DNA from 3 places in the Tatumella ptyseos genome. Region 3 is predicted to be linked to each of the others. Evidence: predicted binding sites of a transcription regulator. Region 3 holds the regulator's gene; each other region holds the start of a gene.
What was found. Region 3 encodes PurR, which represses purine synthesis genes. Its sites were predicted from a motif close to CANGCAAACGTTTGCNTG; they were not measured.
Positions count from the first base shown of each region.

Region 1: the regulator PurR is predicted to act here: its motif matches at 4,270-4,287, upstream of cvpA (colicin V production protein).
Region 2: the regulator PurR is predicted to act here: its motif matches at 2,056-2,073, upstream of purL (phosphoribosylformylglycinamidine synthase).

Region 1 is NZ_CP130649.1:1,987,653-1,993,453, forward strand. Features, by position in the region: gene QJR74_RS09390 (ABC transporter permease) at 1-522, opposite strand, end outside; gene QJR74_RS09395 (lysine/arginine/ornithine ABC transporter substrate-binding protein) at 588-1,370, opposite strand; gene QJR74_RS09400 (UbiX family flavin prenyltransferase) at 1,497-2,069, opposite strand; gene purF (amidophosphoribosyltransferase) at 2,171-3,688, opposite strand; gene cvpA (colicin V production protein) at 3,724-4,209, opposite strand; gene dedD (cell division protein DedD) at 4,386-5,129, opposite strand; gene folC (bifunctional tetrahydrofolate synthase/dihydrofolate synthase) at 5,131-5,801, opposite strand, start outside.
Region 2 is NZ_CP130649.1:2,189,637-2,195,437, forward strand. Features, by position in the region: gene purL (phosphoribosylformylglycinamidine synthase) at 1-1,967, opposite strand, end outside; gene mltF (membrane-bound lytic murein transglycosylase MltF) at 2,238-3,689, shown strand; gene tadA (tRNA adenosine(34) deaminase TadA) at 3,686-4,159, opposite strand; gene QJR74_RS10435 (TIGR01777 family oxidoreductase) at 4,538-5,437, opposite strand.
Region 3 is NZ_CP130649.1:1,478,637-1,484,437, forward strand. Features, by position in the region: gene punR (DNA-binding transcriptional activator PunR) at 40-942, shown strand; gene purR (HTH-type transcriptional repressor PurR) at 939-1,964, opposite strand; gene QJR74_RS06970 (C40 family peptidase) at 2,164-2,949, opposite strand; gene QJR74_RS06975 (Grx4 family monothiol glutaredoxin) at 3,295-3,627, shown strand; gene rnt (ribonuclease T) at 3,642-4,313, opposite strand; gene gloA (lactoylglutathione lyase) at 4,388-4,798, opposite strand; gene nemA (N-ethylmaleimide reductase) at 4,839-5,801, opposite strand, start outside.

The DNA.
Region 1 (5,801 bases), 510 kb from region 3:
TTCCAGCCCCAAAATTGATACTAATGCCGTCGCTTTCAAAATAACTTGCCAGTTATTGCCTATAGCAGGAAGCGCAAAGCGCATCATCAACGGGAAAGTTATTCGAATAAAGCATTGCCAAGGTGTCATACCGTAAGCAATCGCAGCCTCACGTTGACCGATAGGAACGGATAACACTGCGCCACGAAAAGTTTCCGTAAAATACGCACCATAAATAAATCCCAAGGTGAGGATCCCTGCTGGCAGCGGAGCAATATCGATGTGATCGAGATGGAGGCTATGGGTGAATTGGTTTAGCGCAATCTGTAAACCATAAAATATTAATAACATTAATACTAAATCCGGTATCCCCCGAACGATAGTGGTATAGGCAGTACCGATAGCCCGTAACCATGTAAAACGGGAAAGACGTGCAGCGGCGCCACCAAGTCCAATCAACACAGCAAAAATCAGAGCACTGAGCGCAAGCTCGACTGTCACCCCTATTCCTTGCAGAATCACTTGTCCATAACCTTCTAGCATCTACGACCTCTCTTATCGTGCGATAACAGAGCGCCAACTATCGCGACGCTCTGTCACTGTCTTGCTTACTCGTCGTAAATATTGAAGTCGAAATACTTTTTCGCTAATTTATCGTAAGTACCATCTTGGTGCATCGCGGCAATGGCTTTATTGATCGCTTGCGTCAATTCTGTATCGCCCTTACGCAGACCAATTCCTGTTCCTACACCAAAAATAGCCTTATCTTTTACGGCTGGTCCTGCAAAGCTATAACCTTTACCTCCCGCCGATTTTAAGAAGCCCTCGCTGGCTTGCACTTCATCTTGGAACGCAGCATCAAGACGCCCTGAGGCTAAATCCTGATAAACTTGGTCCTGCGCCTGATAAGGAACGATAGTCACTCCCGCAGCCCGCCAGTATTTATCAGCATAGGTCTCTTGTGTCGTGCCTTGCTCGACCCCGATGGTCTTGCCTTTTAATGAGGCGGGTGTAGGTTGTAAGGGCGACCCTTTCACTGCCACTAAACGTGCATTAGCCGCGTACAACTTATCGGAGAAATCGATTTGTTGAAGACGTTTCTCGGTAATCGATAATGCTGAAATGATCGCATCAATTTTCTCTGCTTTAAGAGAAGGGATAAGACCATCGAAATCACCGGGTACAAACTCACATTTGGTCGAAATTCTTTTACAGATCTCGTTAACGAGATCGATATCAAAGCCAACGAGTTTCCCATCAGGGCTTTTCGATTCGAAAGGCGGATAGCTAGGGTCTGTACCAAAGCGCAGATGCGTGGGTAGCGCAGAGAAGGCTTGGCTTGAAAGGGTCAATCCTAAGAACAGCGAAGCAAATACCGTCAACTTTTTCATATCAATCACCAGTGAGAGAAGGTTCTCACTGGAAATGCATAAAACATGCCAAAAAAAGCGTTACTTTTTCTTATATTTCAGAAGTCGTTTAGCGCGAATAAGGTGCAAGAAAATGAGCATGCACCATTAGTGACCTTGCCAGCGGGCAAACAGATCTTCCGGAAGCTGAATATCAAACTGATCAATAATTCGATTTACGGTCTGATCGACAATATCGCTAATTGCTTGAGGCCGATGGTAAAACGCGGGGACGGGAGGCATGATCGTCGCGCCAAGTTCGGCGGCGGTGGTCATCATTCGTAAGTGCCCAAGATGTAAAGGTGTTTCTCGTACACCCAACACCAGTTTACGACCTTCTTTTAATACAACGTCTGCAGCACGCGTCAGCAATGTATCACTGTAGCTGTGAACAATAGCGGAGAGTGTTTTGATTGAACAAGGTAGAATCACCATACCCTGCGTCTTGAAAGATCCAGAGGAGATAGATGCACCAATATCACGCACATCATACACTTCATCGGCTAAGGCTTGCACCTCGCGCCAGCTATAATCAGTTTCTAAAGAGAGCGTTTGCCGAGCAGCCATACTTGCAACAAGGTGGGTTTCAACCTCTGGCACTGTTTTTAAGACTTCGAGTAGCCGCACACCATACAATGCACCACTTGCCCCAGAAAGGCCGACAATCAATCTTTTGGTCATAATGACGAATTTCCCACACACTGAGTGCTGTTTTGCGAACGCTCAGTATAGCAGAAAGCAAAACAGGGCGATATTCGCCCTGTTATCTTAAGAAGAAGTGCTTAACCTTCGTTATGAAGCTCTAGCCCTTCCACTTCATTTTGTCGGGCCACCGCTTGCACATCATCTTTACGCAGTGATTGCAGATAATCCAAATACTCTTGATTAACATCTTGTGTCACGTAGACACCATTGAAAACTGAACATTCAAAATCTGAAATATCCGGGTTCTCTTCCTTAACTGCCTCGATCAGATCATCAAGATCTTGGAAGATAAGCGCGTCCGCTTTGATCAATTCACAGATTTCATCCACTTCTCTGCCATGCGCAATTAATTCATTCACACTTGGCATATCGATACCGTAAACATTCGGGAAGCGAATTTCGGGTGCCGCTGACGCAAGATAAACTCGCTTAGCGCCGGCTTCTCGAGCCATCTCAATGATTTGCTCAGAAGTCGTCCCACGCACAATGGAGTCATCGACCAATAGCACGTTCTTATCACGGAACTCTGCGCGATTGGCGTTGAGTTTACGGCGGACTGCGCTGCGGCGTAACTGCTGTCCCGGCATGATGAAAGTCCGTCCTACATAACGGTTTTTCACAAATCCCTGACGATAGGGTTTATCGAGAATTCGAGCAATTTCCAGTGCAACATCCGTCGAAGTTTCAGGAATAGGAATGACTACATCAATATCGAGGTCAGCCCATTCACGAGCAATCTTTTCCCCTAACTTAGTCCCCATGCGTATTCTTGCATTGTAAACGGAGATTTTATCGATAAAAGAATCGGGACGAGCGAAATACACATACTCGAATAAGCAGGGATTATTCTTCGGATTGTCAGCGCATTGGCGCGTAAAGAGTTCACCTTGCTCAGTGATATAGACCGCTTCACCCGCCACTACATCACGAATAAACTCAAAGCCCAGTGTATCTAAGGCAACACTCTCAGATGCCACCATATATTCTGTACGGCCATCAGGTAATTGACGCTTACCTAACACCAGAGGACGAATACCGTTCGGATCCCGAAAAGCAATCATACCGTGGCCAATCAACATCGCTACAACAGCATAAGCGCCACGAATCTGGCGGTGCATACACTCGATAGCGGTAAAGATATTATCCGCTGTTAAGGGATAATCTTGGAAACGATCGAGCTCTTGAGCAAAGACATTGAGCAGAACTTCAGAGTCAGAGGTTGTATTGATATGGCGGCGCCCTTGTTCAAACAACCGTGTTCTCAACTCATGTGCATTGGTTAAGTTGCCATTATGTGCCAACGTAATACCGTATGGAGAGTTGACATAGAACGGCTGGGCTTCCGAAGCACTTGAACTACCTGCTGTAGGGTAACGGACGTGGCCAATACCCATTGTTCCTTGAAGCCGTTGCATGTGACGTGCCTCGAACACATCACTGACGAGTCCATTCGCTTTACGTAAGCGAAAGCAATTGAGCTGATCAATAGTACAAATGCCTGCCGCATCTTGACCGCGGTGTTGCAGCACCGTTAACGCATCATAAATTGCTTGGTTTACAGGTAAAAAACCACTGATACCGACAATCCCACACATGGTGTCATTTCCTCATAGCCGCTTGTCCCGACTCACTATCGGGGTAGAAAACTCGATGTGCTCTGCAGATAGTCAAAAAACCATCTGATGACAATACTGAACTGTGGAATCAACTGTGACTGTGTCCAATCGATACTTTTGGAAAATCCCGTAAAAGTGTCGAGAAAGAAGAGGATAGCTGCGACAATTAACCCGCCGCGTAGCGCGCCGAAACAGACCCCTAATACCCGATCGGTTCCTGACAGGCCGGTTTTATCCACTAAACTACCAATCACATAATTGACCAGAGCGCCCACAATTAGCGTGGTGATAAAGAGCACCGCAATGGCAATACCATTTCGGACCATGGGTTGTTCAAAACCCGAAAACCAATCTGCCAGTAAAGGGTAGTAATGGCTCGCGACGAAAAATGCACAACCCCAGGTAATTAATGAGAGGGCTTCCCTCACAAATCCTCGGATGAGACTGACTAATGAAGAGAGTCCAATGATGCCTAATATGGCGTAATCAATCCAATTCATCCGCGTAACCTATACCACTTCATGACAGTGTTTCCTCTATCGCGGCGCATTCTAACAGAAAAAGAAAACGTTTGCGTATGGTTTTCCTGCGCCAAGTTAAAAAAGGGCAATTCCTGATTTTTAGGAATTGCCCTGCCCTATTCATCCCCCAATGACGGAGGTTAATCTTGGGAGAATTAATGCACCCGGTAAGGCATGACCACTCCAAATAGTCCTGTTTTAGCCTTCAACTCAGCCACCTGAGACTGAAGATGACTCTTCGAGGTATCTGGCCCTACGAGAATACGGTTAATTTGCCCTTGTACCGGTGTAGCGGGAATGGAATAAGCTTTGAAGCCTGCGCCGCGAAGCTGTTCAACCACTTCAGAAACGCGAGAAGCATTACGTAAGGCCCCAAGCTGAATCACGTAGGCCTGACCGGTCGGCGTTGATGAGGCGTTACTCTGTGCAGCGGTTTGTTGACGTTGCTGCGCCTCAGCCTGCTGTTGCTGTGCGGCTAACTGTTGTTGCTTCGCTTGCGCCTGACGCTGAGCTTCTTGCTGTTGACGTGCTTGGTCTTTTAGACGTTGCGCTTCGCGCTGCGCCAGCTGCTCTTGGGCACGTTGCATCTGTAGCTGTGTGCTATTCATCCCTGCTTGAGGTTGCGACGTAACACTCCCGCGGGAAGCTTCTTGCGCACTACCATCGGCGGGTATGTGTTGGGCTGCCTGCTGACGAATGGTTTTCGACGGGATTGGCTGAGTAACAGGTGGAACCATCTCATCATTCAGTTGATCACCTGGTTTAGGAACCAAGGGGATAGCCGCAAACTCTTCATGATAATGCTTTTTTTTGCCATCCAGTAAGCCGGGTAAAATAATCACACCGAGAGCCACCAGAATGATAGTTCCCGCCATCCGATTTTGAAATTTACTGGCCACGTTACTGCTCCTTATCGCTCAACGCCATTACCGCCGCAACGGTATGAAAAGATCCACAAACTAAGACAACATCTGCCGCATCAGCCTGTGCTAAGGCTGCATACCAAGCTTGCTCTACCGTCTGATAACCGTTAGCAGCCGGTAAAATCTGCTGTAACCGTTGTGCTGTGGCACCGCGGGGACCTTCTAAGCTGGCACAATACCAGTGATCGACCACTTCAGATAATATCGTGACAGTACCGTCAATATCTTTATCGTGAAGCATCCCCAAAACGCCTCGTAATTTTCCTGCAGGCGCGAGCTGTTTAATTTTATCGACCAGGTAACGCGCCGCATGAGGGTTATGCGCGACATCAAGAATCACCATTGGCGAGTGTTGCAAGATCTGAAAACGCCCCGGTAAGGTTGCCGTTGCAATAGACTCTCTGAGTACGGCTTCGCTTAGCGTCAGCCCAGAGACACGCAATGCAGCAAGCGCAGTCGCGGCATTCGCTAGCGGTACCTGCGGTAGCGGTAATTCTATCAACTTTCCTTGAATATCTTGGAACTGCCAACTTTGAGACGAGGCACTAAAGGACCACTCTTTATCCCGTGATAATAGAATCGCCCCTTTATCTTGTGCGACCTTACTAATAGTCACTGGCATATCGGGTTCGCCTACCACTGCAGGTT
Region 2 (5,801 bases), 710 kb from region 3:
CCGATGGTGATCAAAAAGGTTTTTTCCGCAACCGCCGGTAGATGAAGGACGCGTTTTACGGCTTCAGCCAGATCAATATCTTGGGCAGTAAAGCTATCTCCCTTCGCCTGCTGGCGACGCACATCGCGGGTCATTTTCGGGGTTTTACCCAGTAAAACGTCGAGTGGCATATCGATGGGTTGGTTAGCGAAGTGTGGATCCTCAAGCGTTAGATGCTGCTGCTCTGTCGCTTCACCGATAACGGCGTAGGGTGCGCGTTCACGCTGACAAATAGCGTCAAACTCTGCTAATTTGTCGGTATCGATCGCTAACACATAACGCTCTTGAGATTCATTACACCAAATCTCTAACGGCGTCATACCTGGCTCATCATTTAGGATCTTGCGCAGATCAAAGCGTCCGCCGCGCCCACCATCTGAGACCAGTTCTGGCATCGCATTGGACAGGCCCCCTGCGCCAACGTCATGAATAAACAGAATCGGGTTCTGTTCACCGCGTTGCCAGCAACGGTCGATGACTTCTTGGCAACGACGCTCCATTTCGGGGTTATCACGTTGTACTGAAGCAAAATCCAGATCGGCATCCGATTGTCCGGAATCCATCGATGAAGCCGCCCCACCCCCTAGACCAATGTTCATAGAGGGCCCACCGAGTACAATGAGTTTTGCCCCAACAGTGATTTCACCCTTTTGCACATGATCGTCACGGATATTGCCAATACCGCCCGCCAGCATAATTGGTTTATGGTAGCCACGAATTTCATCGCCATTATGGCTACTGACTTTCTCTTCATAGGTCCGGAAATAGCCATTCAGTGCTGGGCGGCCAAATTCATTATTAAATGCGGCGCCGCCTAGAGGGCCATCTAGCATGATATCTAGCGCGGTAACAATACGCTCGGGTTTACCAAAATCCTCTTCCCATGGTTGTTCAAAACCAGGGATACGTAAGTTTGATACCGAGAAACCGGTTAAACCAGCTTTAGGTTTCGCCCCACGACCGGTTGCTCCCTCATCGCGGATTTCCCCGCCTGAACCGGTTGCGGCACCTGGCCATGGGGAGATAGCGGTTGGGTGATTGTGTGTCTCAACCTTCATTAAGATATGAATAGGTTGTTGATGGAAATCGTACTGGCCTGTTTCGGATTCTGCGTAGAAACGCCCTGCAACAGAACCTTCCATGACTGCGGCATTATCTTTATAAGCAGACAGTACATGGTCTGGTGTCGTTTCGAAGGTGTTTTTAATCATTTTAAACAGCGACTTTGGTTGCGCGACGCCATCAATGATCCAATCTGCGTTGAAAATTTTATGACGGCAATGCTCTGAGTTAGCTTGAGCGAACATGTACAACTCGACGTCATTTGGGTTTCTGCCCAGCTGGGTGAAAGCATTGAGCAGGTAATCAATTTCATCTTCTGCTAGCGCGAGTCCAAGACGAATATTTGCCTCAGAGAGTGCTTGACGCCCCCCTTGTTGAATATCAATGGAGGTAAGAGGGTGCGGCGTATGCTGCGTAAAGAGTTGTGCGGCGTCAGCAAAATCGGTGAAGACCGTTTCCATCATTCGGTCGTGTAGTAACGCTGCGACCTGCTCAAACTGAGCCTTATCCAGTTTAGGTGCATCTATATAGAAAGCTAATCCACGCTCTAAGCGCTTCACCATCGGTAGCTCACAATTATGTGCGATATCAGTGGCTTTTGATGACCATGGAGAGATGGTGCCAGGACGCGGGGTCACTAATAGAAGTTGCCCTTGCGGCGTATGCTCGGCCAATGATGGACCATAGCGTAATAACTTTTCTAGTCGCGTTGTTTGCTCATCAGTTAACGGTTGCGTCACCTCCGCGAAATGCACATATTCGGCATAGAGTGAACGGATAGGTAACTGAAGTTCTTGAAAGGTGGTGACTAGTTTGTTAATTCGAAAGGCAGACAGGGCAGGCGAACCACGCAAAATTTCCATCATTAATCATCTCTCGTCGTCGGTATGTCTGGCTGACATACTCTGGCGCTACAGTGGGAAAACGGCGCTAGTATAATGAATCTCGCTGCAATACGAAACCGTTTGCGTGGAATTTATCACAATAGACCTTGTCTGATTTGATGAACATTTATTGCTTTAAAAGTTGCTCTCTGCCGTTAAATTGCTCAGAATGCACCCCGTCTTGCGCTTAGAAATCATCAGATTCACTCCCTAACATTAGGGGAATCGCGAGCAGAACCGAGAGATAACTATTTGAAATGTATAAAATTTAATTATTTCTTTATCGGTCTTGTCACCTTATTATTAGCATCAGCTTTATGGCCAGCAATACCCTGGCACACTGGGAAACAAGATTCTCTTGCGCAGATCCAATCGCGCGGAGTGTTGCGTATCAGCACCCTGAATTCGGCGCTGACCTACCAACAGGTTAAAGATCAACCGCAGGGAATGGACTACGAACTCGCTAAGCGCTTTGCGGATTACTTAGGCGTTAAGTTAGAGGTCACCGTCCGTCCCAATATTAAAAGTTTGTTTAACGACTTATCTGAGCAACATTCAGACCTTCTCGCCGCCGGCTTGAACTGGGACGAACATCGCGCACAGAAATATGTCGCTGGACCCGCTTATTACAGCACCTCGCAACAACTGGTTTATCGTATCGATAAGCCGCGACCGAAAAGCTTGAATGACTTACAGGGAACCTTAAGTATTCTCGATGGGTCAACGTTCGCGAGTACGCTTGAGGCAGAGAAGGCCAATCGCTATCCCGCTTTACACTGGGTAACCGAAAGTCATCTTGGACCTCAGCAAATTTTACGAGAGGTAGTAGAAGGTAAAATTGATTACACCATCGCTGACTCAGCGACGGTAGAAATGATGCAACGGATTTACCCCAAACTTGCTGTCGCCTTTACCGTGACGCAAGAGCAGCCGGTAAACTGGTATATCGCAGGCAACCAAAGTGACAGTTTGCATGCCGCAATGTTGGATTTTTTCAGTCAACTGAACGAGCAAGGAACATTAGCGCGTTTAGAGGAAAAATATTTAGGGCATTCAGGACATTTCGACTACGTCGATACCCGGAGTTTCTTGCAAGCCGTAGATACACGATTACCGACGCTAAAGCCGGTGTTCGAAAAATATGCCCAAAACTTTGATTGGCAGTTGTTGGCCGCGATGGCTTGGCAAGAGTCACATTGGGATCCTCAAGCTACCTCACCGACTGGTGTGAGAGGGATCATGATGTTAACTAAGACCACAGCGAGTAGCTTAGATGTCAGCAATCGTCTCGATACCGAAGAGAGTATTCGAGGGGGAAGCGAATATCTTCAGCAGCTTATCCAACGATTACCGTCGGACATCCCGAAAGATGAACGCGTATGGTTTGCGCTAGCCGCTTACAATATCGGTTTAGCTCACTTAATGGATGCACGGCAATTGACGGTCGACCAAGGGGGCGACCCGAATAGTTGGAGCGATGTAAAGGTACGTTTGCCATTACTAGGTAAAAAACGCTACTACTCGCAAACCACTTACGGTTACGCACGTGGGCAAGAAGCCTACGATTATGTTGAAAAAGTACGTAAATACAATTTGAGTTTAGTCGGCTATCTGCAAGAGATGGAGCAACTGCCTCTTGTACCGCCTCATACACCAAGTGGCATTTCTACTACCCCAGTGGAACCACAATTAGTGATGAACTAACTCTGTTGAGCCCGCGCCGCTAGGCGTGCGGCTTTTTTTTCGGCCCGACGTTGCCTAAAAAAATCACTCAATAAAGCACCACACTCTTCTGCTAATACCCCTCCACAAATCATCGGCTGATGATTCATCCCGGGATGACGTAAGATATCGACCAGCGACCCCGCTGCACCGGTTTTTGCATCACTCGCCCCAAAGACAATCCGCCCAATACGACCATGGATCATGGCCCCTGCACACATTACACAAGGTTCTAAAGTGACATAGAGTGTCGTATCGAGTAAGCGATAATTGCCTAAGGCCTGTCCGCCTTGACGAATTGCCATAATCTCCGCATGCGCGGTCGGGTCATGATCGGTAATCGGTAGATTCCACCCCTCGCCTATCACCTGCTGTTGATAAACTAGTACTGCGCCGACCGGGACTTCACCCAAGGTATGCGCGCGCTGAGCAAGTTGTATCGCATGGCGCATCCATTTTTCATCATTATTAGGGGAAAGAGTATTGTCCACCGTCACGATCCTTAAAGCAGTAAGTAGCGGGGCATTATACGCATTGCTTCCCCTTTTAGGGCGAGATTATTGAGAGAGGATTAGCCGCTTCACAACGTTAGCGCTTAAATATTGAATTTTATGTAGAAAACGAGAGATGCTAATGGATAACAGGCTATGCATCCCTTTTCATACCCTCCCCGAAGCGGGGCAATATATCGTCCACTCTAGTATTAACACCACATCCACCCTAAGTGTGCTAACAGGGATTGCGTTTTTACATTTTGAGTCTTTCTGAGAGTGAAATGGCTGGTTTGAGGGGAGAACCCCCTCCCCTCACGTATTAATTTTAATAATGTTCTACTTATTGATAACCTCTTCAAGTGCGGGTTGTAGTGTGCTATAGCGAAACTGGTAACCTGCATCCATAAGTCGTTGAGGCACAGCCTGCTGCCCACCTAGCACTAATACTGCAGATTCGCCCATTAGACAACGGACGGCAACGGCAGGCACACGCATAAAGCATGGACGATGTAATACCTTAGCCAGCTGTTCGCTAAATTGTTGATTACGAACTGGCGTCGGAGCAACCATATTAAACGGCCCTTTCAATGCAGGCTGGTTCAGTAGAAAAAGTGTCGCATTCAGCATATCGTCGATATGTATCCACGGCATATATTGCTGGCCATTGCCAAAAGGTCCCCCGACCCCCATACGAAACGGTAGCACCATTTTTGCGAGTGCACCGCCTTCACTCGACAGGACGACCCCCGTTCGTAATAGACATACTCGCGTATTTGCGCTTTGTGCCTCAAGCGCTAACGCTTCCCATCGCGAGCAGAGCTGCCAAGTAAACTCTTGATGTGGGGAGCGCTCTTCGGTCACGACTGCCTGCCCTTGATCGCCGTAATAACCGACCGCAGAGCCTGAGATCAATACTGATGGCGGCTTGGCGCTGGCTTTAATCAATTCAGCAACCTGTGCGGTAAGTTGCCATCGGCTATCACAGAGTTTTTGTTTTTGTGCCGCCGTCCACCGCTTATCGGCAATTGGCTCGCCAGCCAAATTAATTACTGCCTCGAAGCCGTCTAATGACGACAACCCATCGAGGGAGTTCAACAATTCAACTTGGGGACCCAAAATCTTCGTCGCCCGCTGAGGAGATCGGGTCAACGCAGTGATGTGATGTGATTGATTCAACAGTGCCTGAGTGAGGCGCTGTCCTATCAACCCCGTTGCACCGGTAATAAGAATTTTCATCGCTTACCTCTTAATCATTATCCACCATGACGAGTGAAACTCTGCTATTCAGCATAGTCTATATTAGAGGGGGCACGGGGATGGGAGCGAACGGGTTCGACCATATAGCGGATAAGGTTGCGGCAATAACCTGACAAAGCCCAATAGCCCTAACGAGTTATTATATTTTTTTGAGCAAATGAACCGCGACCTGATAACCAATGAGAGTGACAAGGGAGCAAACAGTGAGTAACGCAATTCCGATAAATTCTTCGGGATTACGTACCCCGTAAAATCGTGCAGCATTGCTCCAAAATACGATCTGTTCTGGTGTGGCCGGATCAGCAGGGCGTAGCAGCAGAAAAGTTAGTAGAAAAATGACGGA
Region 3 (5,801 bases):
AATATTTGCCAACATCCTTCAAAATAATTGAAAGCAACTATGTGGTCAGAATATACCTTAATGGTAATTGATAGTGTGGCGCGCAATGGAAGTTTTTCGGGTGCGGCTCAGGAACTACATAGAGTTCCTTCTGCGATCAGTTATTCAGTAAAACAAGTAGAAGAGTGGTTAGCTGTCGATGTATTTGAGCGGCGCCATCGTGATGTGGTATTAACTCCCTCTGGTGAGCACTTTCTCGCTGAAGCGCGCAGTGTTATCAAAAAAATGAATGGCACTCGTCAACAATGTCAGCAACTTGCCAATGGTTGGAGGGGCCGTTTCTCTGTAGCCATTGATAGGATTGTGAAACAGACTCGAGTCGAACAGCTCGTCTTGGATTTCTATCGTCATTTTCCAGATGTTGAGCTTCATATTAATGATGAAGTTTTCAATGGCGTGTGGGATGCGTTAGCGGACGGACGGGTTGATATGGCGATCGGCGCAACGCAAGCTGTCCCAGTATCTGGGCGCTTCAGTGTTCGCGATATGGGTAAACTCTCTTGGCGTTGTGTCGTGGCTCACGATCATCCTTTGCGGGGAGAAACATTCATTAGGGAAGAAGACTTACGAGTATGGCCTTCCTTAGTCATTGAAGACACCTCAAGGGTTCTCCCACGTCGTGATACTTGGACATTGGATAATCAACGCCGTCTAGTTGTACCGAATTGGTCGGTAGGAATACGCTGTGTACAAAATGGTCTATGTGTTGCGATGGTGCCGTCGCACATTGCAACGCTTTACCTTAAGCAGGGGACACTTGTCGAATTACCGATTAGCTATCCAGATAGCCCTTGTTACTTGAGTTGGCGAGAGAATAGTTTTTCACCAGTGTTACAATGGATATTGGATTATCTGGGGAATACAGCCACTCTCAATCAAGAGTGGCTAGAGGCGAAGGATTAACGGCGATAATCCCTGTAAGGGCCATCAATAACAGAACGCCGTTCAACCAGTTGAGGATGAATTTCAAGACGTTGCGCCTCATCGCGTTTATTGACAATACGATCGAGTAGCATCTCAAGCGCTTTTTCGCCTAATTCAATTTTAGGTTGATGAATGGTCGTTAGGGCGGGGCTAAAATAACGCGAATTACGGATGTTATCATAACCAATGATCGAAATATCTTGAGGCACATTCAATCCCTGCTCATTGGCGGCGCAAATAGCCCCCATAGCCATTACGTCACCACCACAGAACACGGCAGTGGGGCGTTTTTTCTGTGAAAGGATCTGCTGCATGGCCAGATAACCCGATTCTGATTCGAAGTCCCCTTGTACAATCCACTCCTCGCGAGGGATAATGCCTTCATCATTTAGCGCCTTAATAAAGCCTGCTAAACGCCCCCCACCTGTGTGGCGCTCCATCTGACCAGGGATACAGCCGATATCTCGATGGCCACGATCCAATAGGTAACGGGCGGCTAAATGTCCTCCCGCAAAAGCATTATCTTCAACAGTATCGGTAAAATTGGCGTGAGAACTTCCCCAATCCATCACCACCATCGGTAATTGGCTATGCTCTTCAAGCATTTTCAACAGAGAATCAGGATACTCGGCACACATCACCATTAAACCATCGACACGTTTTTGCGCCATCATCGAGAGATAGGCCCGTTGTTTTTCAAAGTCAGTATGGGCATTAGCCAATAATAGTGTGTAACCATGTTGAAAACATTTTTTTTCAATCGCTTCAATGATCTCTGCCCAATATGGGGCTTCTACTGACGTCGATAATAAACCAATAGTCTTGGTGGTATTGACCTTTAAACTACGTGCAACAGCACTGGGCGAATAGTGAAGGGCATTAATGGCCTCCCAAACTGTTTGCTGTGTTTGTTCGGCAACGAAACGGGTTTTATTAATAACATGAGAAACAGTGGTGGTGGAAACCCCGGCGAGTTTTGCCACATCTTTTATCGTTGCCATGAGGGGAATCTCCTAGGAAAGCGTTTGCGTTTGCGCAACTTAAAATTAAGGGGGTGGATTCTAGCAGGCTAAAAGGGGTAAAACGAGCTTTTTGCGCAACGCAGCTAAATCGTTTACAAATCGTTACCTTGGAAAGTGTTTTTAGTCGGTAATAAAAAATCCCCGACAGAGCGGGGATTCGTTGGTAAGCAATTTATGGCTATCGAACCGAGTTCGGCGTCATGACTCGTCGAGCGCCAATATAATGTTTTTGCCAATACTCACCAGTGAGATCGGTAATTTGGATATCTTTGCCAGTACGAGGTGATTGAATAAACTTACCGTTGCCGACATATACTCCAACATGGTCGGCAGCCCCCCGGCGATGGATACGAAAGAACACCAGGTCACCTTTTTGAAGTGAATTTCTTTTTACTGGAGCAGCGTCACGTAAGTGATACATTTCGTTGGCCGTACGTGGAATCTTAAATTTAACTAAATCCTTATAAGCATAATAGACTAGACCGCTACAGTCGAAACCGGTATGCGGAGAAGTACCGCCCCATTGATAAGGTTTACCGAGCTGATTCATCAACTTATTCATCGCCGTCTGACGTGCTTTTTGATATTTCTGGTGGTGCGTAGCACTCATTACCATCGCCGCAGAGTGGGGTGAGGCGATACGGGTGTTATGACGAGCCAGTACTTTTTGACCTGCGTAATATTTTTTGCGAGTGAGGCGTGACTGAGCAAGTTTTGAAGATTTAGTTTTAGGCGGGGTAGAAAGCTTTTTCTTAGCAATATGCTTAACTTTGTGGGGTTCAGAGTGTTTGGCCCGTTTGCTAGCTGTTTTAACCTGTTTGCGCTTTCGGCGTGTGTCTTCTGCCGCGACTTTCTTGACTGATTTATGCGCAGTGGCATTGAGATGTCGTTGTGGGGCTGCCTCAGCGACATTAAAAAAAAGTTGCATAAATGCAAGTATTGAAAGCGTAATTATTAGCCGCATATTTAGTATTTAGTCAGTGTTGTACTCAAAAAAGAGTCAGTGAGTAAAAATAACCTCTGACAACGTTGTCAGCCCCATAAGCCATTCTAATCCAGAACTTTTCAAAAAGTTAAGCGAGAATTCAATTAAATCTGTTACTAAGCGTGATTGCGATAATTACTTATGTATCAATTTTACCCACTGCGGTTAAATAACCTTTTTTATTGTGATCTGAGTCACATATTTATCGACTAATAAGATAATTCTTATCTGGAGGCAACTAACTAATTAAACTAGCAAGGAATTTCACACCGGCTAAGATAAGCGGTACACTGTAAGAAATTAAGCTGTTGTTGAGGAAGCAAAATGAGCACTTTAGAAAAAATTAAGACACAAATCTCTGAAAATCCAATTCTTCTTTACATGAAAGGGTCCCCTAAATTACCAAGCTGTGGTTTTTCTGCGCAAGCTGTTCAGGCGCTATCAGGGTGTGGTGAACGTTTTGCTTACGTGGATATTCTACAGAATCCAGATATTCGTGCTGAACTCCCTGCCTACGCTAATTGGCCGACTTTCCCACAACTGTGGGTCGACGGTGAATTAGTAGGGGGATGTGACATTATTATGGAAATGTATCAGCGTGGCGAACTGCAATCTCTTATCAAAGAGACTGCAGACAAATATCGCGAAGTAGAATAACTTCAGATTATTGCTTAAGTGGCGGGGCCGTTTTCCGCCACTTGTTGCGCCTCACTTGCCAGCGGCCATCCACCAAGACGTTTCCATCTATTCACTAGTTCACAAAAAAGCGCAGTCGTTTGTTCAGTATCGTAAAGAGCACTGTGCGCTTGTTCACTATCAAAACTCATTCCAGCACTAATACACGCCTTAGCGAGCACAGTTTGACCTAATACTAAGCCACTTAGCGCTGCAGTATCGAAGGTGGCAAAGGGATGAAAGGGATTACGTTTCAAGCTAGCGCGCTGTGCCGCAGCCATCGTAAAGCTATGATCAAAATGGGCATTATGCGCCACAATGATAGCTCTTGAACAATCTGCCTCTTTCATGCCTTTTCTGACCATTTTAAATATCGCGTGCAGGGCATCGTATTCACTGACGGCATTTCGCTCAGGATCGTTGGGGTCTATTCCGGTAAAAGCTAATGCTTCGGGATGAAGGACCGCTCCTTCGAAAGGAGTGATATTAAAATGAATTTTTTGATCTTCAACTAACCAGCCATCTTCATCCATTCGCACAGTAATCGCCGCAATCTCTAATAAGGCATCTGTTTCGGCATTAAAACCAGCGGTTTCGACGTCAATCACAACAGGGTAAAATCCACGAAAACGGTGTTTGAGTAGGTGGGGGTTAGCAGTATCTGACATCTGTTTCTCAATTACAGTGAAAATGGTCGGCAAGTATGACAAAAACAGGGCCGCGGTGCAGCCCTTAACCATGATTAATCGTTATTTAATCCAAGACCTGCGTCTTTTTTCTCGATTAACTCGATTTTATAACCATCGGGATCTTCAACGAAAGCGATAACCGTTTTCCCGCCTTTAACCGGTCCGGCTTCGCGAGTGACGTTGCCGCCAGCTTGACGAATACGTTCACAGGTTTCAGCCGCTGAATCGACTTCTAGCGCGATATGGCCGTATCCTTTACCTAAGTCATAGCTTTCTACGCCCCAGTTATAAGTGAGCTCCAGTACCGCACCTTCAGATTCTTCCGTGTAACCGACGAAAGCGAGTGTATATTGGTACTCAGTATTTTCGCTGGTTCGTAAAAGGCGCATACCTAGTACACGGGTATAAAAATCAACCGCACGGTCTAGATTGCCAACACGGATCATGGTGTGTAAAAAACGCATAAAACCTCGTTATATTGCTCGTAATCAGTGGAATAGGATATCAGTTTTTTGTTTGAGGTAAAAAGGGGTAATCAATGTACCCATGTTCATCGCCGCCATAAAAGGATTCTGGATGTTGCGCATTGAGTGGTGCCTTTTGCGCAAAACGTTCGACCAAATCTGGATTGGCAATAAAATCGCGACCAAAGGCAACGGCATCGATTAAACCTTCTGTCAGAAGTGCTTCACCTTTTTCTAGGGTATAAGCCCCTGCACCGATGATTGTTTGGCTAAAACCAGCACGTACCGACTTCCTAAAGGATGCAGTATAAGAGTTACCTCCTGCCCAATCTGGCTCGGAGAGATGTAAATAGGCAATGCCAAAACGATTCAACTGTTCAATTAGCCAAATCGCATCCTCTTCTTCATGTGGGCCATTCCCTAATGCTTGGAAGGTTCCAACGGGTGAGAGACGTATACCAATGTGTTCAGATCCCCAGACACGTGATACAGCTTCAATAATCTCGAAAACGATCCTTGCACGGTTTTCACGATTTCCGCCGTACTCATCAGTCCGTTGATTTGACTCCGGTGATAAGAAGGTATGTAGCAAGTAACCATGCGCTGCATGAAGTTCAAGCAGATCAAATCCTGCTTGTTGAGCGTTGATTGCGGCTTGCTCGAAATCTTTGACCACTTGCTTGATTTGCGAACGACTCATTTCTTGTGGCAGCGTGGTTTCACTACGATAAACTTCCCCTTTTTCATTCTTTAATGAGGTTCTGGTTTGAGAAGGTAAGGCTGAAGGTGCTTGAGGTGCAGCATGATTAGGTTGTAACGAAGAGTGAGAAATTCGGCCAGTGTGCCAAAGTTGTACGGCAATTTTCCCGTTATGGGCATGGACTGCGTCGGTAATCTGTTTCCATGCTTTGATTTGCTCGTCAGTATGTAATCCGGGAGCACCAGCATAGCCTTTAGCTTCGAATGAGACTTGTGTGGCTTCAGTAATGATTAAACCTGCAGA